4 regions of the Streptomyces sp. NPDC052299 genome follow, and region 2 is predicted to be linked to each of the others. Evidence: riboswitches for the same ligand, from Rfam matches in the RefSeq annotation. Region 2 holds a riboswitch; each other region holds the start of a gene.
What was found. Region 2 has a riboswitch for cobalamin ahead of AB0L33_RS28445 (cobalamin biosynthesis protein). Riboswitches for the same ligand answer to the same signal wherever they lie in the genome.
Positions count from the first base shown of each region.

Region 1: it holds a riboswitch for cobalamin, as region 2 does, so the genes downstream of both, AB0L33_RS12335 (ribonucleoside-diphosphate reductase subunit alpha) here and AB0L33_RS28445 (cobalamin biosynthesis protein) in region 2, are expected to answer to the same signal.
Region 3: it holds a riboswitch for cobalamin, as region 2 does, so the genes downstream of both, AB0L33_RS10590 (prenyltransferase/squalene oxidase repeat-containing protein) here and AB0L33_RS28445 (cobalamin biosynthesis protein) in region 2, are expected to answer to the same signal.
Region 4: it holds a riboswitch for cobalamin, as region 2 does, so the genes downstream of both, AB0L33_RS26230 (ABC transporter substrate-binding protein) here and AB0L33_RS28445 (cobalamin biosynthesis protein) in region 2, are expected to answer to the same signal.

Region 1 is NZ_JBFAUP010000006.1:109,137-116,330, forward strand. It holds gene AB0L33_RS12320 (helix-turn-helix domain-containing protein) at 1-342, opposite strand, end outside; gene AB0L33_RS12325 (hypothetical protein) at 424-636, shown strand; gene AB0L33_RS12330 (ribonucleotide-diphosphate reductase subunit beta) at 648-1,667, opposite strand; gene AB0L33_RS12335 (ribonucleoside-diphosphate reductase subunit alpha) at 1,667-4,063, opposite strand; cobalamin riboswitch at 4,204-4,336, opposite strand; gene mctP (monocarboxylate uptake permease MctP) at 4,395-6,026, opposite strand; gene AB0L33_RS12345 (DUF3311 domain-containing protein) at 6,023-6,277, opposite strand; gene AB0L33_RS12350 (GntR family transcriptional regulator) at 6,534-7,194, opposite strand, start outside.
Region 2 is NZ_JBFAUP010000020.1:50,567-57,760, forward strand. It holds gene AB0L33_RS28430 (class II aldolase/adducin family protein) at 1-107, opposite strand, end outside; gene AB0L33_RS28435 (inorganic phosphate transporter) at 251-1,522, shown strand; gene AB0L33_RS28440 (hypothetical protein) at 1,556-1,789, shown strand; cobalamin riboswitch at 1,935-2,065, shown strand; gene AB0L33_RS28445 (cobalamin biosynthesis protein) at 2,189-3,181, shown strand; gene AB0L33_RS28450 (cobyric acid synthase) at 3,178-4,731, shown strand; gene AB0L33_RS28455 (putative cobaltochelatase) at 4,728-6,749, shown strand; gene cobO (cob(I)yrinic acid a,c-diamide adenosyltransferase) at 6,749-7,194, shown strand, end outside.
Region 3 is NZ_JBFAUP010000005.1:152,796-159,989, forward strand. It holds gene AB0L33_RS10565 (3-hydroxybutyrate dehydrogenase) at 40-846, shown strand; gene AB0L33_RS10570 (GAF domain-containing protein) at 884-2,881, shown strand; gene AB0L33_RS10575 (winged helix DNA-binding domain-containing protein) at 2,885-4,018, shown strand; gene AB0L33_RS10580 (DUF3291 domain-containing protein) at 4,015-4,479, opposite strand; gene AB0L33_RS10585 (helix-turn-helix domain-containing protein) at 4,528-5,166, opposite strand; cobalamin riboswitch at 5,339-5,473, shown strand; gene AB0L33_RS10590 (prenyltransferase/squalene oxidase repeat-containing protein) at 5,575-6,837, shown strand; gene AB0L33_RS10595 (SCO2322 family protein) at 7,047-7,194, shown strand, end outside.
Region 4 is NZ_JBFAUP010000017.1:22,808-30,001, reverse strand. It holds partial or broken gene AB0L33_RS26245 (acyl-CoA dehydrogenase) at 1-1,183, shown strand, start outside; gene AB0L33_RS26240 (acyl carrier protein) at 1,274-1,516, shown strand; gene AB0L33_RS26235 (beta-ketoacyl-[acyl-carrier-protein] synthase family protein) at 1,513-2,736, shown strand; cobalamin riboswitch at 2,787-2,974, shown strand; gene AB0L33_RS26230 (ABC transporter substrate-binding protein) at 3,036-4,064, shown strand; gene AB0L33_RS26225 (iron chelate uptake ABC transporter family permease subunit) at 4,145-5,161, shown strand; gene AB0L33_RS26220 (ABC transporter ATP-binding protein) at 5,158-5,937, shown strand; gene AB0L33_RS26215 (PRC and DUF2382 domain-containing protein) at 6,021-7,034, opposite strand.

The DNA of each region.
Region 1 (7,194 bases), on a different contig from region 2:
GCCCAGCAGGTAGGCCCCCGAGCAGACGCTGAGCACCCGGGCGCCCCGCTCCACGGCGCGGCGCAGGGCGGTCAGGACCTCCTCGGGGAACTCGCGCTCCCCGAAGCGGCTGCCGGCCGGCACGGCGACGAGGTCGGCCTCCTCCAGCCGGTCGAGGCCGTAGGGGGTGCTGATCGTGAAGCCGGCGTGGGTCCGCAGCTGTGGCCCCTCGCCGGAGACCACCGCGAAATCGTGCACCGGCAGGCCCTCGTCGCTCCGGTCGAGGCCGAAGACCTCGCAGAGCACACCGAGTTCGAAGGGATGGACGTCATCGAGCAGCAGGGCGGCGACGTTGTTCAGCATGGACCCAGTGTGGCAGTAATTCGATGTCCTATGACAGTCCTGCCACTGCCGCTTCTGCGCCGGAACGAGGACAGTAGAGGCATGAACACATTCCTGAACTTCCTCGGCATTTCCGCACTTTTTACCCTCGTCCTGCTGCCCGCACTGGTCGGCATGGCCCGCGAGCGCCGCATCGACCGCGAGCTGCGCGAAGCGGAACAGGACCGGAGCACCCGCCCACCGCAGAGCGCGGACGCCGCGCGGCCGGCGGGGGCCGCACGGCGTCCGTACGTCAGGAGCTGGGCGAGGATCTAGGGGCTGTCCGCCTAGAAGTCGTCGTCGAAGGCGACCGTGCCCTCCACGGCCACCTGGTACGCCGACGGGCGCCGCTCGAAGAAGTTCGTGAGCTCCTGGACCCCCTGGAGCTCCATGAACGAGAACGGGTTCTGCGATCCGTACACGGCCGGGAAGCCCAGCCGGGCGAGCCGCTGGTCGGCGACGCACTCCAGGTACGCGCGCATCGACTCGGTGTTCATGCCGGGCAGCCCGTCACCGCACAGGTCGCGGCCGAACTGCAGCTCCGCCTCGACGGCCTCCTTCAGCATGTCGGTGACCTGCTGCCGGAGGGCGTCGTCGAAGAGGTCCGGCTCCTCCTTGCGGACCGTGTCCACGACCTCGAACGCGAAGTTCATGTGCATGGTCTCGTCGCGGAAGACCCAGTTGGTCCCGGTGGCGAGGCCGTGCAGCAGCCCGCGCGAGCGGAACCAGTACACGTACGCGAAGGCGCCGTAGAAGAACAGCCCCTCGATGCACGCCGCGAAGCAGATCAGGTTCAGCAGGAAGCGGCGGCGGTCCGCCTTCGACTCCAGCCGGTCGATCTTCTCCACCGAGTCCATCCAGCGGAAGCAGAACTGCGCCTTCTCGCGGATCGAGGGGATGTTCTTGACCGCCGCGAACGCCGCCGCGCGGTCGTCCGGGTCGGGCAGATAGGTGTCGAGCAGCGTCAGATAGAACTGGACGTGCACGGCCTCCTCGAACAGCTGCCGCGACAGATAGAGCCGGGCCTCGGGGGAGTTGATGTGCTTGTACAGCGTCAGCACCAGGTTGTTGGCGACGATCGAGTCACCGGTCGCGAAGAACGCGACCAGCCGCCCGATCAGGTGCTGCTCGGCGGGCGTCATCCTCGCGAGGTCCGGCACGTCCGAGTGGAGGTCGACCTCCTCCACGTGCCAGGTGTTCTTGATCGCGTCCCGGTAGCGCTCGTAGAAGTCCGGGTAGCGCATGGGCCGCAGGGTCAGCTCGAAGCCCGGGTCGAGCAGGTTCTGATCGGTGGTCGTGGTGGTCATTACTGGCACGCCTCGCAGGACTCGGGGTTTTCCAGGGAGCAGGCGATGGCATCCGCGTCGGGCGCCTGCGCCTGCTGTACGGGGACGGGCGCGGCGGCCGGCGCCGACCCGGAAGCGGCCCGGGCGATCCGGGTCGCCGGACGCGACCGCAGGTAGTACGTCGTCTTCAGGCCCTGCTTCCAGGCGTACGCGTACATCGAGGAGAGCTTGCCGATCGTCGGCGTCTCCAGGAACAGGTTGAGCGACTGGCTCTGGTCGAGGAACGGTGTACGGGCCGCCGCCATGTCGATCAGGCCGCGCTGCGGGATCTCCCACGCGGTGCGGTACAGCGCCCGCACGTCCGCCGGAATCCACCCGAAGCCCTGCACCGAGCCGTTCGACTCGCGCAGCGCCTCACGCGTCCGCGCGTCCCACACGCCGAGTCGCTTCAGCTCGTCCACCAGATAGCCGTTGACCTGGAGGAACTCCCCGCTCAGGGTCTCCCGCTTGAAGAGGTTGGAGACCTGGGGCTCGATGCACTCGTAGACCCCGGCGATCGACGCGATCGTCGCGGTCGGGGCGATGGCCAGGAGCAGCGAGTTGCGCATCCCGGTCCGCGCGATCCGGGCCCGCAGCGCCTCCCAGCGCTCCGGCCAGTTCAGCTCCACGTCGTAGTGGTCCGGGTGCAGCACCCCGCGCGCGGCCCGGGTCCTGGACCAGGCGGGCAGCGGACCGGACCGCTCCGCGAGGTCGCAGGACGCCTCGTAGGCCGCGAGCATGACGCGCTCGGCGATCTTCGTGGAGAGCGCCCGGGCCTCGAGGGAGTCGAAGGGCAGCCGCAGTCGGAAGAAGACGTCCTGGAGACCCATCGCGCCCAGGCCCACCGGCCGCCAGCGGGCGTTGGACCGGCCGGCCTGCTCGGTCGGGTAGAAGTTGATGTCCACGACCCGGTCGAGGAAGGTCACCGCGGTCCGCACGGTGGCGTCCAGCCGCTCCCAGTCGATCGAGCCGTCGGCCACGAACGCGCCGAGGTTGACCGAGCCGAGGTTGCAGACGGCCGTCTCGCCGTCGTCGGTGACCTCCAGGATCTCGGTGCACAGGTTCGATGAATGCACGACCCGGCCCGGCTCGGCGGTCTGGTTCGCGGTGCGGTTGGAGGCGTCCTTGAACGTCATCCAGCCCTGCCCGGTCTGCGCCAGGGTCCGCATCATCCGGCCGTACAGCTCGCGGGCCGGCATGGTCTTGCGGGCCAGTCCCTTCGCCTCGGCCGCCCGGTACGCGGCGTCGAAGGCGTCGCCCCACAGGTCGGTCAGCTCGGGCACGTCCGCCGGGGAGAACAGCGACCAGGTCCCGTCCGCGTCGACGCGGCGCATGAACTCGTCCGGAATCCAGTGCGCCAGGTTCAGGTTGTGCGTGCGGCGCTGGTCCTCGCCCGTGTTGTCGCGGAGCTCCAGGAACTCCTCGATGTCCGCGTGCCAGGTCTCCAGGTAGACCGCGGCGGCACCCTTGCGGCGCCCGCCCTGGTTCACGGCCGCCACCGAGGCGTCCAGCGTCTTGAGGAACGGCACGATGCCGTTGGAGTGCCCGTTGGTGCCCCGGATCAGCGAGCCCCGGGCGCGGACGCGGGAGTACGAGAGGCCGATGCCGCCCGCGTGCTTCGACAGCCGGGCCACCTGGTGGTAGCGGTCGTAGATCGAGTCCAGCTCGTCCAGCGGCGAGTCCAGCAGGTAGCAGGACGACATCTGCGGGTGGCGGGTCCCGGAGTTGAAGAGCGTCGGCGAGGACGGCAGGTAGTCCAGCCGGCTCATCAGCCCGTACAGCGCCGCGACCTCGTCCAGCGCCCGCTCGGAGGTGTCCTCGGCGAGCCCGGCGGCGACCCGGAGCATGAAGTGCTGGGGGGTCTCGATGACCTGGCGGGTGATCGGGTGGCGCAGCAGGTAGCGGCTGTACAGGGTGCGCAGCCCGAAATACCCGAAGCGGTCGTCGGCCCCGTCCGCGAGGGACCGCTCGACCAGGGCGTCCAGGGCGGCCGCGTGCAGCGTGACGAACTCGGCGGTCCGGTCCGCGATCAGGCCCTCGCGGTGGCCCACGGCGACCGAGGCGGCGAACGAGGTGGCACCCTGCCCGGCGGCCTCGTCCGCGATGGTCCGGGTGAGCAGCCGGGCGGCGAGGCGGGAGTAGGCCGGGTCCTCGGAGATGAGGCCCGCCGCGGCCTCGGTGGCCAGCGAGCGCAGCTCCGCCTCGTCCGACCGGGCGTTGCGGCCGCGCAGGGCGGCGGCGGCGACGCGGCCGGGGTCGGTGTCGGGCAGGTCCGCGGTGAGGTCGGTCAGGGTCCGCAGCAGCGCGGTGCCCGGTCCGTCGTTCTCGGTCCCCGCTGCTCCGGCCGCTGAAACCGGATCGGCTGGCGCGATGGTCACGTGGTGCTCTCCCTCGCTCGGCTCCGGCCAGGCGGGGAGCGGGGGCAGCCGGGCAGGAGGGGGCCCGGGCGGGGCGGCACTCCGTGCGGCGTCCACCGGCCCATCCCACGAGGCCCGGACGTCTGGGCATCCGGTTCGGTCGAGCCGGATGCGCCGTCGGCAGGTCCTCGGACTCGTCGGGTGCGTGAAAGCGCACCGAAAACACCGTTGCGGGACAGTTCCGGATTCGCACCGGATTCCCCTGCGGCGACAGCGAGCATGAGCATACATGTGGGGGCCGCCCCGTCGGGCAGCCCCCACATCTTGTGTCGCGAGGTGTAAGGGTGTGCGGTCAGTGACCGCCGGGCGCCCCCGCCGTGGCCGGCGGCAGCTTCTCCTGCACGCCCGGGTCGCCCGCGTCCGCGGTGTAGTCGGCCGGAGAGGTCTCGTCGGTCCCTGCCGGGGCCTTGACCGCGTTCAGGACGAAGGTGAGGACGACGACGACCACGACGTTCAGCACGAACGCGGTGAGGCCGATGTAGCCGATCTCGCCGAGGCCCGGGATCTCCTTGGAGGACCCGCCGAAGTGCTTCTGTGAGCCGTTCGGGTTCGCGACCCCGTAAGCGGCCAGCGTTCCGTAGACCATGCCGGCCGCCCAGCCGGCGATGAGCGCCCAGCGGTGGAACCACCGGGTGAACAGGCCGCCGACCAGGGCCGGCATGGTCTGGAGAATCCAGATCCCGCCCAGCAGCTGGAAGTTGATCGCGACGGTCTTGTCCATCGTGAGGACGAAGGCGAGCGCGCCGACCTTGACCAGCAGCGAGACCAGCTTGGAGACCTTGGTCTCCTGCTCGGGCGTCGCGTCCGGCTTCAGGAAGTCCTTGTAGATGTTGCGCGTGAACAGGTTCGCCGCGGCGATGGACATGATCGCGGCCGGCACCAGTGCGCCGATGCCGATCGCGGCGAACGCCACCCCGGCGAACCAGTCGGGGAACATGTTCTCGAACAGCTGCGGGATGGCCAGCTGGCCGTTTTCCACCTTGACGCCGGCGGCGATCGCCATGAAGCCGAGCAGCGCGAGCAGGCCCAGCATCAGCGAGTACAGCGGCAGGATCGTCGTGTTGCGGCGGATCACCTCACGGCTGCGGCTGGAGAGCGTCGCCGTGATCGAGTGCGGGTACATGAACAGCGCCAGCGCGGAGCCGAGTGCCAGCGTGGCGTAACCCCAGTGCCCTGCCTCGCCCGGAGCGAGCGCGCCGGTCGGCGGCTTCCCGGGCGGGTTGAACTTGTCCGCGGCGGCCGAGAAGATGTCGTCGAAGCCGCCCAGCTTGATCGGGATGTAGATGATCGCGACGGCGATGACCAGGTAGATCAGCCCGTCCTTGACGAACGCGATCAGCGCGGGCGCCCGCAGTCCCGAGGAGTAGGTGTAAGCGGCGAGCACCGCGAACGCGATCAGCAGCGGCAGGTCCTTGACGAACCAGTTGGTGTTCTCGCCGCCGCCGACTCCCATCACGTCCAGCACCGCCTGGATGCCGACGAGTTGGAGCGCGATGTACGGCATCGTGGCGAGGATGCCGGTGACCGCGACGGCCAGCGAGAGACCCTTCGAGCCGAACCGGCCCCGGACGAAGTCCGAGGTGGTGACGTACCCGTGCTTGTGCGAGACCGACCACAGGCGCGGCAGGAAGGTGAAGATCAGCGGGTACACCAGGATGGTGTAGGGCACGGCGAAGAAGCCGGACGCGCCCGCCGCGTAGATGGCCGCGGGGACGGCGACGAAGGTGTACGCGGTGTAGAGGTCGCCGCCGAGCAGGAACCAGGTGACCCAGGTACCGAACGACCGTCCGCCCAGGCCCCATTCGTCGAGCGTGGCCTCGTTCTCGGCCTTGCGCCAGCGGGCGGCCAGGAAGCCCATGACCGTGACGGCCAGGAAGAAGAAGATGAAGACGCCGAGCGCGACGCCGTTCACGCCGTCCTTCATGCCGACGCACCCCCCTTGCGGGCGCGCTGGTCACGCTGCCACAGCTTGTACGCGACCATGGTGAGCGCGGTGGAGATCAGCACCCAGAGCATCTGGTACCAGTAGAAGAACGGGATGCCGATGAAGGTCGGGTCGATCTTCGCGTACGAACTCACCCAGAGCATCGCCACGAACGGCGCGATGAGACACAGCGCGATGACCACCCGCACCGGGGTGACCGTGGGTGGCTTTCCTTCTGGTTCTTCGGGCATGGCGGCGACTCCGTCCCCTCGCTGATCACCTGTAATGCGCAGGAAATCTAGGCGAGGCATCCGGCCACCGTCACCCCCCGTCCGCATTGCGGTCCGGCAACGGTCGTCACCGGCCGGCCGGATGACCGGATTGGCGGCAAACGTCCGGGGGTTGGTCCGGTCCAAGGCCGCCACGGAAACGCCGAACGGCCCCCGGAGGCGGGTCCGGGGGCCGTTCGCGGCGCACATGCGTACGCCGGGTCAGTCGGTACGACGGTCAGTCCAGCGGGCGCTTCAGGCGGGCCACGAACTTGTAGCGGTCGCCGCGGTAGACCGAGCGCACCCACTCGACCGGTTCGCCCTGTTCATCCAGTGAGTGCCGGGAGAGCATCAGCATCGGCAGGCCCACGTCGGTGCCGAGCAGCCCGGCCTCGCGCGGGGTGGCCAGCGAGGTCTCGATGGTCTCCTCGGCCTCGGCCAGCCGGACGTCGTACACCTCGGAGAGCGCGGTGTAGAGCGAGGTGTACTTGACCAGTGAACGGCGCAGCGCGGGGAAGCGCTTGGCCGAGAGGTGCGTGGTCTCGATGGCCATCGGCTCGCCGCTCGCCAGGCGCAGCCGCTCGATGCGCAGGACGCGGCCGCCGGCGCTGATGTCGAGCAGTCCGGCGAGGGTGTCGTCGGCGGTGACGTAGCCGATGTCCAGGAGCTGCGAGGTCGGTTCGAGCCCTTGGGCGCGCATGTCCTCGGTGTACGAGGTGAGTTGCAGGGCCTGGGAGACCTTCGGCTTGGCGACGAAGGTGCCCTTGCCCTGGATGCGCTCCAGGCGGCCCTCGACCACCAGCTCCTGGAGCGCCTGGCGCACGGTGGTGCGCGAGGTGTCGAACTCGGCCGCCAGGGTCCGTTCCGGGGGCACGGGGGTGCCCGGCGGCATGGTGTCC
Region 2 (7,194 bases):
ACGTTTCCGGAGGTTCCGACGACCAGGCCGTCGTCCGCCGTGCGGCGGGCCGCGGCGACGACCGCCTCCCATCCGCGGGCGATCGCGTCGTGCTCTCGGTCACTCATACGAAGATCCTTTCCGGCCCCGCCCCGGGCGCCGCCCGGGCACCGCCGCGGGGGTCACCACAGCGCCCTGTTCAGTTCATCTTCTGTTCACTCAAGTTGCCTACGTTCCACGTGCCAATGACGTCGAACGATTGCCTGGGTAAATGGAACACATCACGCTGCTGCTCGCGATAGTGATCGTGACAGCTCTAGTGTTCGATTTCACGAACGGTTTCCACGACACCGCCAACGCGATGGCCACGACCATCTCGACCGGCGCCCTCAAACCCAAGACGGCGGTCGCGATGTCCGCCGTTCTCAATCTGGTCGGCGCGTTCCTGTCCGTGGAGGTCGCCAAGACGATCTCCGGCGGGATCGTCAACGAGGACGGCCTCAGAACCGAGGTCATCTTCGCGGCGCTCGTCGGCGCCATCCTGTGGAATCTTCTGACCTGGCTGGTCGGGCTGCCGTCCAGCTCCTCCCACGCACTGTTCGGCGGCCTCATCGGCGCCGCGGTGATGTCCGCCGGCTGGTCGTCGGTCAACGGCGGCACCGTCGTCACCAAGGTGCTGCTGCCCGCCGTCGCCGCCCCGATCGTGGCCGGCGTGGCCGCGCTCCTGGCCACCCGCCTCACGTACCGGATCGGCGGGAAGATCCGTAACGACGCCCAGGAGAAGGCGACCGCCAAGGGCTACCGGGCGGGGCAGATCGCCTCGGCCGGGCTCGTCTCGCTCGCCCACGGCACCAACGACGCGCAGAAGACGATGGGCATCATCACCCTGGCCCTGGTCACCGGCGGCGTCCTCTCCCCCGGCTCCAACCCGCCGGTCTGGGTGATCGTGAGCGCCGGTCTCGCCATCGCCATGGGCACCTACCTCGGCGGCTGGCGCATCATCCGCACCATGGGCAGCGGCCTGACCGAGCTGAAGCCCCCGCAGGGCTTCGCCGCCCAGACCAGCGCGGCCACCGTCATCCTGGCCTCCTCGCACCTCGGCTTCTCCCTCTCCACCACGCAGTCCTGCTCCGGGGCCGTGATGGGCGCGGGACTCGGCCGTGCCGGGGGCGTGGTCCGCTGGTCCACCGCCACCCGGATGTTCGTCGCCTGGGGCCTGACCCTGCCGGCCGCCGGCCTGGTCGGCGCGGGCGCCGAGTTCCTGACGAAGCAGGGCACCTGGGGCGTCGTGGTCGTCGCGGCCCTCCTGGTCGCCGGTTCCGGGGCGATCTGGGTGCTCTCGCGCCGCAAGCCCGTCGGCCACGGCGATGTCGCACCCGGCACCGAGGACGTGGCCCCGGCCGAGCCCGCGGGTGTCGTCACCCAGGCCATCGCCGCCGTGAGCCCGCCGCCCACCGCGGCCCAGGCGCACGACCTCGCCGCCACCATTCCGGCGCCCGCCGGTCCCGTCGCCGCCGATCCGGCCCGACCCGCCACGGTCTGACAGACCCCGGTACTCCGGTAAAGGACAACCCGTATGAACATCGACTGGGCAGCTCTGGGCACCGTCTTCGGCGTCTCCCTCGTCACCACGGTCGCCCTGGTGGGCCTCTTCACGCTCGGCATCGTCGGCCTCTCCAGGCAGCCGGAAGCGGCCGCCGGGGGCGGTACGGCGGGCGGATCGGTCCTGCTGGCGCGGGCCGGGGCGTACGTCTGCTTCGGGCTGTGCGCGGCGGCGGTCGCGTACGGCATCTATCTGATCGTCGCCTGACGCCTCACCACCCCATCGGGCCGGACGCACCTCGTGCGCGTCCGGCCCGATGTGCGTCCGCCCACACCGCACCGCCGCAGGTCAACGGCGAGTTGACGGGCGTTCGCGGGGCGTGGTGGACTGCCGGAGCCATTACGGCGACAGCAGAGGAAGCCGGTGCGAATCCGGCGCGGTCCCGCCACTGTCACCGGGGAGCGGTCCCCCACCGCACGTCACGGCCCGCGCGAGCGGGCTGGAAGACCGGGGGAATCCGCCGATCCGGAAGCCAGGAGACTCCCTGTCGCCGTCACGTCGAACCAGGGCGCGGACCCTGAGTGAGGACATATCGCCATGCCCGGCTGCCGTGCGCCCCTCTTCCCACAGCCCTCGTCGGCGGACTCCGGCACGGCCGGCTGAACCGTGCGTGCCGATCGCATCTACGCGTACGGCGCCACCGCCGGCCTGATCGGCGACCTGCTGCTCGGTGACCCGCGCAGGGGGCACCCGGTCGCCGCCTTCGGGCGGGCCGCCGCAGCCGTCGAGGACCGGCTCTGGCGCGACCACCGCGGCCGGGGCGCCCTGCACACCCTGATCTGCGCCGGGGGCGCCGCCGGGAGCGCCGCGCTCGCCGCCCGCGCCCTGCGGAGCCACCCCGCCGCGTCCGTGGCCCTGACCGCCGCCGCCACCTGGTCCGTCGTCGGCGGTACGTCGCTGGGGCGGGAGGCCCGGGCCATCGGCGGGGCGCTCGCCGCGGGCGACATCGAGTCTGCCCGGGAGCGGCTGCCCCATCTGTGCGGGCGCGACCCGCAGGCGCTGGACGGCCCCGGGATCGCGCGCGCCGTGGTCGAGTCCGTCGCCGAGAACACCTCGGACGCCGTGGTCGGCGCCCTCGTCTGGGGCGCCCTCGCCGGTGTCCCCGGGCTCGTCGGATTCCGCGCCGCCAACACGCTCGACGCGATGGTCGGCCACAAGTCGCCCCGCCACCTGCGGTACGGCTGGGCCTCGGCCCGGCTCGACGACCTCGCGGGCTGGCCCGGCGCCCGGCTCACCGCCCTGCTCGCCGTGGCCTCCGGCGGCCGTCCCCGGGAGGCGGTACGGGCCTGGCGGGCGGATGCCGCCAAGCACCCGAGCCCCAACGCGGGGCCCGTGGAGGCCGCGTTCGCCGGGGCGCTCGGCGTACGGCTGGGCGGGACCCTGGCGTACGGCGGGCGCGTCGAGCACCGGCCCGTGCTCAACGGTGCGGCCGGGCGGGCGGTGGAGACGGCGGACATCGAGCGCGCCGTGCGCCTCTCGCGCCGGGTGGGCGTGCTCGCCCTCGGCGTCACCGTGGCCGCCCGGCTCGGCACGGCGGCCCTGGCGCGGCGGGCCCGGAGACCTCACGGATCGCGTACGGCTGGACGGAGAGCGATATGAGCGGTGGACTGCTGGTCGCCGGGACCACTTCGGACGCGGGCAAGAGCGTCGTCACGGCGGGCATCTGCCGCTGGCTGGTGCGCCGGGGCGTGAAGGTCGCCCCGTTCAAGGCGCAGAACATGTCGCTGAACTCCTTCGTCACCCGCGAGGGCGCCGAGATCGGCCGGGCCCAGGCGATGCAGGCCCAGGCCGCCCGCGTCGAGCCGACCGCCCTGATGAACCCGGTGCTGCTCAAGCCCGGCGGCGACCGCTCCAGCCAGGTCGTCCTGATGGGGAGGCCGGTCGGCGAGATGAGCGCCCGCGGCTACCACGGCGGACGGCAGGAGCGCCTGCTGTCCACCGTCACGGACTGTCTGGAGCAGCTGCGGAGCACCTACGACGCGGTGATCTGCGAGGGCGCGGGCTCGCCCGCCGAGATCAACCTGCGCCGCACGGACATCGTGAACATGGGCGTCGCCCGGGCCGCGCGCTTCCCGGTCGTGGTGGTCGGGGACATCGACCGGGGCGGGGTGTTCGCCTCGTTCTTCGGGACGACCGCGCTGCTCGCGCCGGAGGACCAGGAGCTGATCGCCGGGTATCTGGTCAACAAGTTCCGGGGCGACGTCTCGCTGCTCGAGCCGGGGCTCGACATGCTGCGGGACCTGACGGGCCGTCCCACGTACGGGGTGCTGCCGTTCGCGCACGGGCTCGGCATCGACGAGGAGGACGGCCTGCGGGTGTCGCTGCGCGGCACCGTACGGGAGTCGACGGTCGCCCCGCCGCACGGCGAGGACGTCCTGCGCGTCGCCGTGTGCGCGATCCCGCTGATGTCGAACTTCACCGATGTGGACGCGCTGGCCGCCGAACCGGGCGTCGTCGTCCGCTTCGTGGACCGGCCCGAGGAGCTGGCCGACGCCGACCTCGTCATCGTGCCCGGCACCCGGGGCACCGTGAAGGCGCTCGCCTGGCTGCGCGAGCGCGGGCTCGCCGGGGCGCTGCGGCGGCGCGCCGCCGAGGGGCGGCCGGTGCTCGGCATCTGCGGCGGCTACCAGATCCTGGGCGAGCGCGTCGAGGACGAGGTGGAGTCGCGCGCCGGGCGGGTGGACGCGCTCGGCCTGCTGCCCGTGCGCGTCCGCTTCGAGCGCGAGAAGACCCTGGCCCGGCCGTCCGGCGTGGCGCTCGGCGAGCCCGTCGAGGGCTACGAGATCCACCACGGGGTCGCCGATGTGCGCGGCGGCGAACCGTTCCTGACGGACGGCCGGGGCACCCCGCTGGACGGCTGCCGGTCCGGGGCCGTGTGGGGCACGCACTGGCACGGTTCCCTGGAGAGCGACGCCTTCCGCCGCCGGTTCCTGGCCGAGGTCGCCCGGCTCACCGGCCGCCGCTTCGTGCCCGCGCCCGACACCTGCTTCGCCGCCCTGCGCGAGGAACAGCTCGACCGCCTCGGCGACCTGATCGAGGAACACGCGGACACCGACGCGCTGTGGCGGCTCGTCGAGTCGGGCGCGCCGTCCGGTCTGCCGTTCATCCCGCCCGGCGCGCCCGCCATCCCCGTCAAGGAGGCCCTGTGAGTACGCCCTACCCCTTCACCGCCGTCGTCGGCCAGGACGACCTGCGGCTCGGGCTGCTGCTCAACGCGGTCAGCCCGGCCGTGGGCGGGGTCCTGGTCCGCGGCGAGAAGGGCACCGCGAAGTCGACCGCCGTGCGCGCGCTGGCCGCGCTGATGCCGGAGGTCGCCGTCGTGCCGGGATGCCGGTTCTCCTGCGACCCGGCGTCGCCCGATCCGGCGTGTCCGGACGGGCCGCACGAGGACGCTGCGGGCGTGTCGCGGGCGGCGCGGACCGTGGAGCTGCCGGTCGGGGCGTCCGAGGACCGGCTCGTCGGGGCGCTCGACATCGAACGGGCCCTCGCGGAGGGCGTGAAGGCCTTCGAGCCGGGGCTGCTCGCGGACGCGCACCGCGGAATCCTGTACGTGGACGAGGTCAATCTCCTCCACGACCATCTGGTGGACCTGCTGCTCGACGCGGCGGCCATGGGTGCCTCGTACGTGGAGCGCGAGGGCGTCTCCGTACGGCATGCGGCGCGGTTCCTGCTGGTGGGGACGATGAATCCCGAAGAGGGCGAGTTGCGGCCGCAGTTGCTCGACCGGTTCGGGCTGACCGTCGAGGTCGCGGCGTCCCGCGAGACGGACCAGCGGGTGGAGGTCGTGCGGCGGCGGCTCGCCTACGAGGACGATCCTGCGGGCTTCGCGGCGCGCTGGGCCGACGAGGAGGCGGAGTTGCGGGGCCGGATCACCGCCGCGCGGGCGCTGCTGCCCGAAGTGGTGCTCGGTGACAAGGCGTTGCGGCAGATCGCGGCGACCTGCGCGGCCTTCGAGGTCGACGGGATGCGGGCGGACATCGTCATGGCCAGGACCGCGACCGCGCTGGCCGCGTGGGCGGGGCGCACCGCTGTGAGCGCCGAGGACGTCCGGCAGGCGGCCCTGCTCGCGCTCCCCCACCGGAGGCGGCGCAACCCCTTCGACGCGCCGGGGCTGGACGAGGACAAGCTGGACGACACGCTGGAGCGGAACGGCGGCGGGGACGACGAACCGGAGCCGGACGGCCCCGGTGACGGCGGGGGCGGCGGGGGTGGCGGCGGGCTGCCGCCGCGGGGGGACGGGCCCGACACGCCGCCCGCGCCCGCCGACGGGGCGGACGACACGCCCGGGGCCCCCGTGCCCGGTCAGGGCGGTGAGCAGCAGCCCGTACGGGCGGGTGAGCCGTTCCGTACGAAGATGCTGAGCGTGCCCGGTCTCGGCGAGGGCGCGGCGGGGCGGCGGTCCCGGGCGCGCACCGAGCACGGGCGGACGACCGGTGCGCGGCGGCCCGAGGGCGCGCTGACCAAGCTGCATCTGGCCGCGACGGTCCTGGCCGCCGCCCCGCACCAGCGGGCGCGGGGCCGGTCCGGGCGGGGGCTGGTGGTGCGGCGGGACGATCTGCGGCAGGCGACGCGGGAGGGGCGCGAGGGGAATCTCGTGCTGTTCGTCGTGGACGCCTCCGGGTCGATGGCCGCCCGGCAGCGCATGGGCGCCGTCAAGGGCGCGGTGCTGTCCCTGCTGATGGACGCCTATCAGCGGCGCGACAAGGTCGGCCTGGTCACCTTCCGGGGCCGGGGGGCGGAGGTGGCGCTGCCGCCGACCTCGTCGGTGGACGCGGCGGCGGCCCGCCTCGAATCGCTGCCGACGGGCGGGCGGACCCCGGTGGCCGCCGGGCTGCTGAAGGCGCACGACGTGCTGCGGGTGGAGCGGCTGCGCGACCCGTCCCGGCGGCCCCTGCTGGTCGTGGTGACGGACGGGCGGGCGACGGGCGGGCCGGACCCGGTGGCGCTGGCCGCGCGGGCCGCCCGGCTGCACGCGGCCGAGGGCACCGCGTCGGTCGTCGTGGACTGCGAGGCGGGCCCGGTACGGCTGGGCCTCGCCGCGCGCCTCGCCGCCGACCTGGGCGGCACCGCCGTCACGCTGGACGAGTTGCGCGCCGAATCGATCGCCGGGCTGGTCAAGGACGTCCGGGGCGCGGGTCCCGGGCACACCGACAGGAGGGTCGCGTAATGCCGCAGGGACAGCCGGAGAACGTGCCGGACGACGGACTCACCACCCGGCAGCGGCGCAACCGGCCGCTGCTGATGGTGCACACCGGCATCGGCAAGGGGAAGTCGACGGCGGCCTTCGGGCTCGCGCTGCGCGCCTGGAACCAGGGGTGGCCCGTCGGGGTCTTCCAGTTCGTCAAGTCGGCGAAGTGGAAGGTCGGCGAGGAGAACGCGCTGAAGGTGCTCGGCGCGAGCGGCGAGGGCGGGTCCGTCGCCTGGCACAAGATGGGCGAGGGCTGGTCCTGGGTCCAGCGCGACGACCAGACGGACAACGAGGCGAAGGCCCGCGAGGGCTGGGAGCAGGTCAAGCGCGACCTGGCCGCGGAGACGTACCGGCTGTACGTGCTGGACGAGTTCGCCTATCCGCTGCACTGGGGGTGGATCGACACCGACGAGGTCGTCTCGGT
Region 3 (7,194 bases), on a different contig from region 2:
CCGTGTGACGCGGGGCCGCGCGTACCTACGGTGACGGCCATGGAGACTTCCCGCAGACCGGATCACCAGCCCGCCGCCGCCCCCGCGCAGGCGTCCGCAGAACCCGTCCTGGCCGGGCGCACCGCGCTGGTGACCGGGGCGGCGAGCGGCATCGGACGGGCCTGTGCGCAGGCGCTCGCCGCCGCGGGCGCCCATGTGCACGTCGTGGACCGGGCCGGTGAGGCCGCCGAGCGGCTGGCGAAGGAGATCGGCGGAACGCCCTGGGTGGTGGACCTGTCCGAGCCCGACGTCGTGGACACCCTGCCCGCCGATGCGGACGTGGTGGTCAACAACGCGGGCCTCCAGCACGTGGCGCCGGTGCACGCGTTCCCGCCGGACCGGTTCGCGCTGATCCAGCGCGTGATGGTGGAGACCCCGTTCCGTGTCTTGCGCCGGACCCTGCCGGGCATGTACGAACGCGGCTGGGGGCGCGTGGTCAACATCTCGTCGGTGCACGGGCTGCGCGCGAGCCCGTACAAGTCGGCCTACGTCACGGCCAAGCACGCACTGGAGGGGCTGAGCAAGGTGGTCGCGCTCGAAGCGGCGGAGCACGGGGTGACGAGCAACTGCGTCTGCCCCGGATACGTGCGCACCCCGCTGGTCGAGAACCAGATCGCCGACCAGGCCCGGACGCACGGCATCTCCGAGGACGAGGTCGTCGGGCGGGTGATGCTGGAACGGAGCGCCGTCAAGCGGCTGATCGAGCCCGCGGACGTCGCCGAGGCGGTCCTGTGGCTGTGCGGCCCGCGCACCGGGCACATCACCGGCTCCTCGCTCTCCATGGACGGCGGCTGGACCGCTAACTGACCCGCCGCCCCGAACCCTCCGAGGAACCCTGGACGCCATGCCTGAACCGCTCCCCTCCGCCGCGCCCCACCTCCGGCGCCTGTTCGACCTGCTGGCCGACGACGCCCCGGCCGAGGCGCTGGGGGCGGTCTCCTCGCAGGCGCGGGCGGACGGGGTGCCCGCCGACGAGCTGGCGGAGGTGGAGCGGGCGACGGCGACCGCGCTGCGGATCAGGAGCGCGCTGCGCCAGCACCGGCGCCGCGAGGCCCAGTTGACCGCGCTGTTCGACACGGCGGGCGACCTGGCGGCCTCGCGCGACCTGGACGACGTGCTGAAGGCGATCGTGCGGCGGGCCAGGATGCTGCTGGGCACGGACACCGCTTATCTGACCCTGCCGGACGAGGAGGCCGGGGACACCTACATGCGGGTCACGGACGGATCGGTCTCCGTGCTCTTCCAGCGGCTGCGGCTGGAGCTGGGCGAGGGCCTGGGCGGTCTGGTGGCGCAGACGGCGAGCCCGTACGCGACGCCGGACTACCGCACGGACGACCGCTTCCGCCACACCCGCAACATCAACGCCGGGGTGCTGGACGAGGGCCTGGTCGCGATCCTGGGCGTGCCGCTGCTGCTCGGGTCGAGCCGGGGCGGTACGGGAAAGGTGATTGGCGTCCTGTTCGCGGCGGACCGCTCGCCCCGGGTCTTCAGCCCGGACGAGGTGGCCCTGCTCTGCTCGCTGGCCGCGCACGCGGCGATCGCCATCGACACCGCCCGCGCGCTCGCCGACACCACCGCCGCGCTGGCCGGACTGGCCGAGGCGAACGCGGAGCTGGCCGAGGCCAACGCCTCCGTGCGGGCGCACTCGGCGGCGATGGCACGGGCGGAGGAGGCGCACGACCGGCTCACCGACCTGGTGCTGCGCGGCCGGGACGTCAAGGACGTGGCGGCAGCGGTCGCCGGGCTGCTCGGCTCGCCGCTGACCATTCACGACCCGGGCGGCCGCCCGCTGGCCGCGGTCCGCCCGGACGGTACGGACTTCGCCGCCGACAGCATGGACGCGGGCTGGCTGGCGGAGGCGGCCGAGGAGTCGCGTACCGGGGCGCGGGCCGTGCACCGCGACGGGCGGGTGGTGTGCGCGGTGCTCGCCGGTCACGAGCTGCTGGCCGGGCTCGTCCTGCACCGGGCCCGCCCGCTGGACGACTCGGACCGGCGGCTGTTCGAGCGGTCGGCGGTGGTGACGGGGCTGCTGTTGCTGCTGCGGCGGACGGTGGCCGAGACGGAGAACCGGATACGCGGTGAGCTGATCGCGGACCTGCTCGCGGACCCGGCCCGTGACCCGGCGGGGCTGGCCGAGCGGGGCCGCCGCCTCGGCATCGACCTGGACCGCCCGCATCTGCTGCTCGTGGCGGAGACCGGGGCGCGCGAGCGCCTGGCACCGGCCGCGATGCGCTTCCTGTTCGGCGGCGAGCACCAAGGCGTGAGCGCCGAACACGCGGGCGCCGTGGTGTTGTTGACGGAGGACGACGGGACGGCTGCGGGTGCGGCGGCCCGGGCGGCGGCGGCCCAGCTGGGGCAGCTGGCCCAGGCCCCGGTCACGGTGGCGGCCGCCGGTCCGGCCCGGGGCGCCGGGGGGCTGGCCGCCGCCTACGCGGAGGCGGCGCGCTGTCTGCGGGCGATGCGGGTGCTGGGGCGGACCGGCGAGGGCGCGTGCGTGGAGGAGCTGGGGTTCCTGGGCGTGGTGCTGGGCAACGCGCAGGACGTGGACGGCTTCGTGGCGGCGACGCTGGGGCCGCTGCTGGAGTACGACGCACAGCGCGGCACGCAGCTGGTGCGGACGCTGAGCGCGTACTTCGGGGCGGGCGGCAGCCTGATCCGGGCCAAGGACGAGCTGCACGTCCACGTCAACACGGTGGTGCAGCGCCTGGACCGCGTCCAGGTGCTGCTGGGCCGCGACTGGAACGAGCCGGACCGAGCGCTGGAACTCCAACTGGCTCTGCGGCTGCATCTGTTGTCGGGGGCCGCCCGGGACACGCGACCGCTCCGGCGGGCAGAATCCTGAACCGTGACGATCACCGCGCGCGCCCTCAACCGGGCGACCCTCAGCCGTCAGCTCCTTCTGGCCCGTGAGCCGCTGACGGCGGCCGACGGGGTGCGGCGGGTGGTCGCGCTCCAGGCCCAGCAGCCGGCCTCGCCGTACATCGCCCTGTGGAACCGGCTCTCGGGCTTCACCCCGGAGGCGCTCGACGCGGCCTTCGCGGAGCGGTCGGTGGTGAAGGCGACGCTCATGCGGATCACGCTGCACGCGGTGCACGCCGAGGACTATCCGGCGTTCCGGGCGGCGATGCAGCCGGTCCTGTACGGCTCGCGGCTCGGCTCCCGGTTCACCGCGTCCGGGCTCAGCGCGGCCGACGGCGAGGAACTGGTGGCGCGGGTCCTGGAGTTCGCCCGCACGCCGAGGTCGTCGGCCGAGATGCAGGCGTGGCTGGCGGAGCTCTACGGCGCGGAGCGCAAGGACGCGGTGTGGTGGGGCATGAAGAACTACGCCCCGCTGCATCACGTCCCGACCGGCCCGCCGTGGTCCTTCGGCGCGCGTGCCGCGTTCGTCGCGGCGGGCGAGGGCCCCGCGCCCCGGGGCCGGGAGGTGGACCGGGCGGCGCTGCGCACGCTGATCCTGCGCTGTCTGGCCGGGTTCGGCCCGGCGTCGGTCGCGGACGTGGCGCAGTTCTCGATGGTGGGGCGGGCGCCGGTCCGGGCGGAGCTGACGGCCATGGCGGACGAGGTGGAGCGGCTTCGGGGGCCGGGCGGGGAGGTGCTGTTCGACCTCCCGGGCGCCTCCCGGCCGGACGCCGACACCCCGGCCCCGTCCCGGCTCATGGCGATGTGGGACTCCACGCTGCTGGCGTACGCGGACCGGGCCCGGGTGATACCGCCGGAGTACCGCCCGCTGGTGATCCGGCGCAACGGGGACGTGCTGCCGACCCTGCTGGTGGACGGCTTCGTCGCGGGCGTGTGGCGCCCGACGACCGAGGGGGTCGAGGCCACGGCGTTCCACCCGCAGCCGCCCGCCGTCTGGGACGAACTGGCGGCGGAGGCCGAGGCGTTGACCGCGTTCCTCGGCACCCGCGAGCGGGCGGTCTACAACCGCTACCACCACTGGTGGGCGAAACTCCCGGACGCGGATGTGCGGATGCTCTAGGACCTTCCTGCCGGCGGCGGGTGCGGGGCGCGGAAGGTGAAGGCGTCGGGGGTGTCGCCCTTCGCGCGGAGCAGGGCGATGCGTTCCATCGCCTCCTCGACGCCCGGGCGGTGACCGGCCGGGACCCACCACAGGGCCATGTGGTGGTCGGCCAGGCGCTCGAACCACTCGCGGCGGCGGGCCATGACCCTCAGGTGATCGCTGCGGTACACGTACGCCTTCAGGGCGTCGACCGATTCCCAGACCGAGCAGTTGAACAGGAGGAACTGGTCCTCGTCCTCGGGGCGCAGGCTCGTGGCGTCGGCCCCGCCGTCGTCCACCATCCGCCAGACGAAGCCGGGGGCGTGGTCGGCGAGGGCGTTGATCTCGGGGAGCTGTGCGACGAAGTCGGCGAGCTGGGGGCTGTCGAGCGGGGCGAGGATGCGCCCGATGTTGACCTGGGCAAGGTGGAAGTCGTTCACGGGCCCAAGCATGGCCGGGTGAACCTTCTAAAGTCAACGGATTCTTTTTTAGAAGTCGGCGGTCCCCTCGGGGCCCTCGACCGCGACGCAACAGCCTTCCGGCAGCGGCTCCATGACCGCCTTCCAGCCCTCGGGGAGCAGCCCTTCGATCCCGGCGAGGTTCATCCCGCAGACCAGGGCCGGGAATTGCTCGGCCAGCGCGTGGAACGGGCAGTTGCGCAGCCGGAGCTTTCCGCAGCCCCAGTACGGTTCGTAGCCGCGCTCCCGCAGCGCCTCGACGGGGTCCGCCGTGCTCGCCGCCTCCCCGGCCGCGCGCGCCGCCGCCTGCAGCTCGTTGTCGAGCCCGGCCCGTTCGACCACCTCGGCGAGCAACTGGCCGACGGTGTCGTAGGAACGCGGCGGTACGGAGACGGCGTGCTCGCCGGCCGCCCGCCGGTACAGCTTGGAGGGCCGCCCGGCGCCGGGGCCGGTGCGCCCGGAGAGCCGGCGGAAGCCGGCCTCCAGGAGCCCGGCGTCCACGAGCTTGTCCAGGTGGAACGCGGCCACGGCCCGCGTCACCCCGACCGCGTCCGCCGCGGCGTCCCGCGTGACGTCGCCCTGGGCGGCGGCCACGTGCCGGTACAGTCCGCGGCGTACGGGGTCCCCGAGGGCCGCCAGCGCATCCAGGGCGGCGTCGTCACTGCTCACGGACCCGAGTCTAGGCGGCACGCCTCTCGGGGGCGCTGCCCCCGAACCCCCGCTGCTCAATCGCCGGAGGGGCTTGATTTTGCCCCCGGCGCGAGACCAAGCCTCTCCGGCGCTTGAGGAGCGGGGTCCGGGGCAGCGCCCCGGTTTCGGGAAGGGGCGGGGAGGGGAAGAAACCCCGCCCGCTAGACTGGCCGCGTCGTCACTATGCCCGTTCAGGGGGAAGCCGGTGCGAATCCGGCACTGACCCGCAGCCGTAAACCGCCGCGAGGCGAAAGTCGGAATGCCCTGCCCGAGTCGTGACCCGCTCACGCCGCCGGAACCCCGGCGGCCCGCCCCGTCGAGGAATACGGAGCCGGAGCCTGGTGCCGTGTGTGCCGTCCCCGGCCCCCAGGAGAGGCACCGCCCGCCATGACCGCACGCCGCAGCGCCGCCGCGCTCGCCGTCACCGCCGCCGCGCTCTGCGCGGCCGCCGCCCCGGCGGCCGTCGCCGCGCCGTCGCCGTCGCCCTCCCCCTCGGCCGCGCTGCCCTCCGGGCTCTACGGCACCGGCGACCCGACGTACGACGGGGTGTGGCGGCAGTCACTCGCCTTCCTCGCGCAGCAGGCCACCGGTGTGACCCCGGCCACGAAGGCCGTCGACTGGCTGACCGGCCAGCAGTGCGACAGCGGCGCCTTCCCCGCGTACCGTCCGGACGCCTCCGCGCCCTGCACCGACAAGACGGTGGTCGACACCAACGCGACGGCCGCCGCGGCCCAGGCCCTGCGCGCGATCGGCGGCCACCAGGACGCCGTCGCGAACGCGGTCAGCTGGCTGAAGTCCGTCCAGAACGAGGACGGCGGCTGGGGCTACACCGCGGGCAGCCCGAGCGACGCGAACTCCACGTCCATCGTGATCGGCTCCCTCGCCCGGGCCGGCGAGAAGCTGGGCGACGTGACGACGCACGGCGGCAAGACCCCGTACGCCGCGCTGCTGACGTTCTCCATCCCCTGCGGCGGCAAGGACGGCGGCGCCTTCGCCTACCAGCCCGACAAGTCCGGCAAGCTCGCCGCCAACGGTGACGCCACCGCCGCCGGTGTCCTCGGCGCGCTCGGCAAGGGCCTGGTCGTCTCGGACAACGCGGCCGTGAAGGACCCCGCCTGCCACCAGGGGTCCCCGCTCGAACCGGAGCAGGCCGCGCAGAACGGCGCCTCCTACCTCGCGACCGCCCTCGCGAAGAACGGCCACCTGGACCTGCCGAAGATGCCCGGCGCCGAGGACAGCGAGCCGCAGCCCGACTTCGGCAACACCGCCGACGCGGTCGTCGCCCTGTCCGCCGCCGGGCACAAGGACAAGGCGGCCGGCCCGGTCGCCTGGCTGAAGAAGAACTCCGCCGCCTGGGCGAAGCAGAGCGGCCCCGCCGCCTACGCCCAGCTGATCCTGGCCGCCCACGCGACCGGCGCCGACGTCCACGACTTCGGCGGCGCCGACCTCGTCGCCCAGCTGAACGCGACCGGCCCCGAGCCGGCCGCCGTGAAGAAGCCGGAGCCGACGGCCACGGAGGACGAGGAGAAGAAGGACAGCGGCGACGGCGACGGCATCGGCGGCGTCTGGTGGTTCGTCGGCATCGGCCTCGCGGTCGGCGCGGGCGCCGGCTTCCTGATCAGCGGCCGCCGCAAGAACCAGCAGCTGTGAGGGGCTGCCGGGTGGCCTCGGGCCGGTCGAGCGGACGCGGTCCGGTGCGTGCGATTCCAAGGCAGAGGAGGGAGTCGACGCGGAGCGTCGCTGACCGACGACAACGCCGGAAGCGTGCGTGCCGGGGCGTGGCCGCCCGGTCCGAGGCCACCCGGCAGCCCCACCGCCGCGTCGGACGGGCGCTCGCGCTCCTCGTCCTCGGTGCCGTCCTGGCGCTGCTCGGCGCGGGCACGGCGCAGGCGGCGGGCTACCGCTACTGGTCGTTCTGGGAGGGCTCCGGGAGCGGCTGGTCGTACGCCACCCAGGGGCCGTCGCTCGTCCGGCCCGAGGACGGCTCGGTGCAGGGGTTCCGCTTCT
Region 4 (7,194 bases), on a different contig from region 2:
GCCGCTTCCTCGCCTCCATCTCCCGGGTCGTCACCGGCAGGATCTCCATGAGCGCCAGCGCCGTCGGCTCGGCGCGCGCCACGCTGGCCGTCGCCGTGCGGTACGGCGGCCACCGCCACGTCTCCGCCGGGCGCGGGGCGCGGCTGCCGGTGCTCGCGTACCGCACCCACCACGGGCCGCTCGCCGAGGCCATGGCCACGGTCTTCGCCATGAGCCTGCTGCACCGCCGCGTCCTGGACCGCTGGGAGGCGGCCCAGGCGGGGCCGGAGGCCGGGCGGGAGGCGGCCGAGCGCCTGGTGGACATCGCCAAGGGCTGGATCACCTGGCAGGCCAGGGCCGTGATCGTGGAGTCCCGGGAACGCTGCGGCGCGCAGGGCCTCCTGGAGAACAACGGGATGGCCGCGCTCGTCACCGGCGTCGAGGGCGCCATCACCGCCGAGGGCGACAACCTCGCCGTCCACGCCAGGGCCGCCGCCGCCCTGCTCGCCGACCGGCCCCCGTACGAGCCGGGCGCCCCGGACAGCGGCGAGCTCACCGATCTCCGGTTCCTGGTCCGGCTGCTGGGCCGCGCCGAGGAGCTGTGGTTCGCGCGCGCCGGGGCCCGGGCGGCCCGGACGGCTCCCGGCGACCCGCTGGGCCGGTGGAACGCGGCGGCGGGCCCCGCGCTGCGCGGGGTCGAGGCGCACGCCTGCCGGCAGGCGGCCGAGGCGTACGAGGAGGCGGTCGAGGCGCTGCCCGCCGGAGCGGACCGCGACCGGCTGGGCGAGCTGGCCCGGCTGTTCGCCCTCGGCCGGGTGGCGCGCGACAGCGGGGACCTGCTCGCGGCCGGGCACCTGAGCGCCGGACAGGCACAGGCGCTGACGGACCACACCGAACGGCTCATCGACGCGGTGGCCCCGCACCTCCCGGAGCTCGCCGACTCCTTCGCGTTCCCCGAGGAGATGCTCGCCGACTGGCCGATCACGGGCCCCGGCTACGCCGAGGCGTACGACGATCCGGAGGCCCACTGGCACCGGGAGGCGGGCTGTTGAGGGGCACGTGGGCGCGCCGCGCGGCACGCGCCGTACCAGGACTCGGGGCGGGGGCCGTCCTCCTCGCCTACTGGACGACCGTCGCCCTGTTCGCCCGGTGGTGCGGGGCGCCCCGGCCGGGTGTTGGCGAATCGGTTCGCCGCTGGGCGTAACCGGAGCGACGCTGCTCAGTTGTTCCGGCGTCGGGGCCGTGCGCGCGGGCGCCGGACACCCCGCCCGGATGGCATGAGGAAAGGAAGACCATGAGCACGATCCACCCCCGTATCACCGACGTACTCAGCCGTACCTTCAAGGTGCCCGTGGCCGAGATCCTTCCGGACTCCACCATGGACAGCCTGGACATGGACTCCCTCGCGGCGGCCGAGTTCGCCGTCGTCCTCCGGGAGACCACCGGGGTCGAGCTGGACACGGGCACCCTCACCCGGGGGACCACCCTCGCCGAGCTGACGGCGCACCTCGACGCGGCGGTGGGCGCCGCCCGATGAGGACACCGGCCATCGCCGTCACCGGTCTCGGCATGATCACCCCGGTCGGCAACGACACCGAGTCCACCTGGGAGGGGGTGTGCGCGGCTGTGAGCCCGGCCCGCCACATCCCCGCGCTCGCCGGGTGCGCGATCGACTTCGCCTGCGTGGTCGACGGCGTCGACCTGGACGCCGAGATCGGCCGCCGTACGGCCTTCCGGATGGGCCGGTACGTCAAGTTCGCGGTCCTGGCCGCCCGGGAGGCCGTCGCCGACGCCGGGCTCGACCCGGCCGGCTGGGACGGCAGCCGGGTCGCGGTCGTCGTCGGCACCAGCAGCGGCGGCTCCGCGCACCTCACCGACCAGGCGCTGGTGCTGGAGCGGCGGGGCCCGGAGGCCACCTCGCCCGCCGGGGTCCTGCTGACCATCCCCAACATGCCCGCCGCCGAGATCGCGATCGAGATGCGGGCCACCGGACCCAGCATGGCCCCCTGCACGGCCTGTTCGTCCGGCGTCACCGCGCTGTCCGTCGCCCGCGACCTGCTCGCGACCGGGCAGTGCGACGTCGCCATCGCGGGGGCGACCGAGTCGACCGTCTTCCCGATCGCCATGACCGGTTTCGCCCGGTCCGGCGCCGCCGCCCGCGCGGACGGCGACCTGTCCCGGCTCAGCAGGCCCTTCGCCGCCGACCGCGCCGGACTCGTCATGGGCGAAGGAGCCGCCGTCATGGTGCTGGAACGCGCCGCCGACGCGGAGGCCAGGGGCGCCGAACCCAGGGCCCTGATCGCCGGCACCGGGGCCACCACGGACGCCCACCACCCCACCAGCCCGCACCCCGACGGGCGGGTCGCCCGGGCCGCCGTCGAGGCCGCCCTGCGCGACGCGGGCTGGCGGTCCGACGAGGTGGAGCACGTCAACGCGCACGGCACCGCGACCGTACGCAACGACGCCGCCGAGGCCGCGCTGATCAGCCGGGTGTACCCGCACCGGCCACCCGTCACCGCCCCCAAGGGCGTGCTGGGGCACTGCATGGGCGCGGCCGGGGCGATCGAGGCGGGGCTGACGATCCTCACCCTCCAGCGCGGGGTCGTCCCACCGGTCGCCAACCTGGACGCGCCCGCGCCCGGGTTCGACATCGACTGCGTCACGAAGGTGCCGCTGGTGCGGCCGGTCCGCCGGGCCGTCAGCCACTCCTTCGGCTTCGGCGGGCACAACGCGGTCGTGGCCCTCCAGCGCCCCTGACCGGCCGATCCCTGGCGGGCGAGGGCGCCGCTGAGCTGCGCGTAGGCCCGTGGTAGCGTGCCGGAGCCAGTCGAACTCCTCGTGGGAGTCAGGGAATCCGGTGCGAATCCGGAACTGACGCGCAGCGGTGAGGGGGACGGGCGGGGCCACGGCCACTGGGAGACCCGGCGTCTCCCGGGAAGGCGTCCCGTCCGAGCGAACCCGAGTCCGAAGACCTGCTGGCGACCGCCGCCCGGGACCGGGCGGCGGACCGTACAGCGGGCCCCGCGCATGGGCCCAGAGACGCCGAGGTATGCCCCGTGCCGCCCCTACGTTGTGCCGTTCCGCTCACCGTCGCCCTCCTGCTGCTGACGGCCTGCCAAGGGGCCCCGTCCGGAAGGGCCGACGCCTCCGGCCGGACGGACGGCTATCCGGTCACGCTCAGGAACTGCGGGCGCACCGTCACCGTGGACGCCCCGCCCCGGCGCGCGGTCTCCGTCGACCAGGGCACCACGGAGATCCTGCTCTCGCTCGGCCTCCAGGACCGGATGGCCGCCACCGCCACCTGGACCGACCCGGTGATGAAGGGCCTGGAGAAGGCCAACGCGGGCGTGAAGCGGATCGCCGACAACCGGCCCTCGTCCGAGAAGGTCCTCGACCAGGAGCCCGACTTCGTCGCGGCCGACTTCGAGTCGACGCTCGCCAAGGGCGGTGTCGCCCCGCGCGCACAGTTCGAGGAGCTGGGCGTCCCCACCTACGTCGCGCCCGCCGACTGCGCCGCCAAGGACAACACCAAGGACGGCGACGGCGTCCGCAGCGGCGCCCTGACCATGGACAGCGTCTACGCCGAAGTGCGCGACCTGGCCCGGGTGTTCGGCGTGCCCGAGCGCGGCGAGAAGCTGGTCGCGCGGCTCCGCGAACGCATCCGCAAGGCCACCGACGGCATCGACGCGTCCGGTACCTCCGTCATGTACTGGTTCGCCAACTCCGAGGCCCCCTACCTGGCGGGCTGCTGCGGGGCGCCGGGCATCATCACCCGGGAGCTCGGCCTGAAGAACGTCTTCGACGACACCCACGACGAATGGCCCCAGATCAACTGGGAGACCGTCGCCGACCGCAACCCGGACGTGCTCGTCGTCGGCGACCTCACCCGCAAGTCGCAGACCGCCGAGAGCGCCGCCGGGAAGATCGCCTTCCTGGAGTCCAACCCCGTCACGAAGAAGATGGACGCCGTACGCCACAAGCGCTACGTCCTGCTCAGTGGCCAGGCCATGAACCCGACCATCCGCACGGTCGAGGGCGTCGAACTGGTGGCCGCCGGGCTGCGCGACCTCGGACTCGCGGGGTGACGGCCACCGGCCGGCTCGCCGGCCCGTCCGAGAAGGCCCCGCACGGCGAGGCGCCGGGAGCGGCGCCCGCACGCCCCCGGCTGCGCGGACTGCGCGGCGGCCTCCTGTGGGCCGGCGGCCTCCTGCTGCTCGCCCTGTCCGTCGCGGTCGCCGTCACCATCGGACCGGCCCGGATCTCCGTCGTGGACGTGTGGTCCGCCGTCGCCGCCCATCTCGGCATCGGCGAGGCCCGGCTCAGCCCGATCCGCGACGGCATCATCTGGAACCTGCGCATGCCGCGCACCCTGCTCGCCGCCGTCTGCGGGGCCGGCCTCGCGGTCTGCGGGACCGTCATGCAGTCCCTGCTGCGCAATCCGCTCGCCGACCCCTTCGTCCTCGGCGTCTCCTCCGGCGCGTCCACCGGCGCTGTCCTGGTCGTCGTGCTCGGCGTCGGCGGGGGAGCGGTGACGCTGCCGGCCGGAGCGTTCGTCGGGGCCCTCTGCTCCTTCGCCCTGGTGATGCTGCTCAGCCACACCCTGGGCGGCTCCACCGACCGGGTCGTGCTCTCCGGCGTGGCGGCGATGCAGCTCTTCTCGGCGCTGACCTCGTTCGTCGTCATGACGGCCGCCGACGCCGAGCAGACCCGCGGGGTGCTGTTCTGGCTGCTCGGCTCGCTCGGCGGAGTCGGCTGGACCGACGTCTGGGTCTGCTCCGCCGTCCTCGCCGTCAGCCTGCTGATCTGCCTGGGCCACGCCCGTACGCTCGACGCCTTCGCCTTCGGGCAGGACGCGGCCGCGGCCCTCGGCGTGAACGTCGGCCGTGTCCGGACCGTCCTGCTCTGCACGACCGCGCTCCTGACCGCCGCCCTCGTCAGCTCGGCCGGGGCCGTCGGCTTCGTCGGGCTCGTCCTGCCGCACGCCGCCCGCGCCCTCACCGGCTCGGGCCACCGCCGGCTGCTGCCGGTCACCGCGCTCGCCGGGGCCGTCTTCCTCGTCTGGGTCGACACGCTCGCCCGGACCGTCCTCGATCCCCAGGAGGTCCCGGTGGGCGTCGTCACCGCCCTGATCGGCGTGCCCGCCTTCGTCGTCGTCCTCCACCGCACCAGGCGGCCCGCGTGACCGGGGCGGCGGCCGAGGGCCTGCGGGCCGCACGGGTCGGCCGGGAAGCCGGCGGCCGCCTTCTCCTGGACGGCGTGACCCTCGCCCCGGAGCCCGGCACCACCGTGGGTTTGATCGGCCCCAATGGCTCCGGCAAGTCCACGCTGCTGCGCATCCTCGCCGGGGTCCTCGCCCCGCATATGGGCGTCGTCACCCTGGACGGCGCCACCCTGCCCGCCGTCGGGCGCCGCGCGGTGGCCCGCCGCGTCGCGGTCGTGGACCAGCACGCCGTCACCCAGGAGGAGCTGAGCGTCCTGGACGTCGTGCGCCTGGGCCGCATCCCGCACCGCCGCGCCTGGGCCGCCCCGACGGAGGAGGACGCGGCGGCGGTGGACGAGGCGCTGGAGCGTACCGGGCTCGCCTCCCGGCGCGACCAGTCCTGGCACACGCTCTCCGGCGGGGAGCGCCAGCGCGTCCAGATCGCCCGCGCGCTCGCCCAGCGGCCGCGCGAACTCCTGCTGGACGAGCCGACCAACCACCTGGACATCCAGCACCAGCTGGAACTGCTCTCCCTGGTCGCCTCGCTCCCGCTGACCGCCGTCGTCGCCCTGCACGACCTGAATCTGGCCGCCATGTTCTGCGACCGGATCGTGGTGCTGAGCGGCGGACGGGCGGTCGCCCGCGGGACCCCGGAGCAGGTGATCACCGAGGAGCTGATCCAGGAGGTGTACCGGGTCAGGGCCGTCGTGACCCCGGACGGGCCGCAGGGCAGACCCTCCGTGCGCTTCCTGCCCTGACCGGTCCCGGCACACGAGAGGGCGGGCCCGTCGGCGGGCCCGCCCTTCGCCTGTGGTGCGGTGCGGCGGTCATGCCGGCGGGGTCAGCGGTGGCGTCCTCGGCCCATGTCGCCGCCGGTGTCCTTGCCACCCATGTCCTTGCCGCCCTTGGTGGTGCCGTCCGCGTAGTCGATCTGCTCCTTGCGCAGCTCGGCGGAGACCTCCTTCTGCTCCGTGACCCTCTGGGTCTCCATCCGGACGCGCTCGACCGGGACGGTCTCCTTGCGCATCGTGGCGCGTTCCGCGTGCAGGGTGACCTCCACGTCCTGCTCCGTCAGGTCGCCCGTTCGCGCGGCCGTCCGGTCGCCCGGCTGCAGCGGCTCACGGACCACCCGTACCTCCTCGTGCGAGACCGGCACGCTGCGCGTGACGTTCTCGGTGACGACGTACTTGTGCAGGCGGGCCTTGCCGCTCTCGTACTCCTCGGTGCCGATGTGCAGCTGCTCCTCGGAGCGGATCATCTCCTCCTTGCCGCCCAGGTCGGCCCCGGACCGGGTACCCGCGCCGGCTCCGGCCAGCGGACGTCCCGCGCCCGTGCCCGTCGCCTCGGCGTCCCGGTGCCTGCCGGTGCCGGCCGTCTGCGTGCGGTCCGTGCCGGAGGTGCCGGCCGCGCCCATGGCCCCGGCCCCTGCTCCGGCCCCGGCCGCCGCGCCGGTCCCGCCCGCGCCCATGGTGCCGGTGCCCGTGGTGGTCGGCGCGCCCGTGCCGGAACCGTCGCCCAGGTTGCCCCGGGTGTTCCTGGTCAGGCCGTAGTGCCGGTACAGCTCCTCTTCCTCGGACACCGACAGATGCGCGTCGGCGTCCACCCGGGGGGCGTCCTTGACCTGGTCCTTGCCATGGGAGATGTGCAGGTCGGAGCCCACTCGACGGGCTCCGGCGAGAGGCACGAAACTCTCCTTCATGCCGAACAGGCCGGTCTTCACCGTGATCCAGTCCGGGCGGCCGGTGTTGTCGTCGACATACACGCGGCCCACGTTGCCGATCTTCTCGCCCTCGGTGTCGTACACCGTCAGGCCGTCGAGCTCTCCGGAATCCGTGAAACCGTCAGCGGCTCCCATATCCGAATCCTCCTCGCCCGGGCGCGTCCTGTGGGTGGGTCCAGCAGAGAAGGCGCGTCCGGATTCCATCGCGCCTCACCCGGATGGACGCTGCAACCGCCCGGCCACCGGACGCGGCGCGCGGCATCCGCCCCGGACCGGCACAGCCCCAGCGTCACGC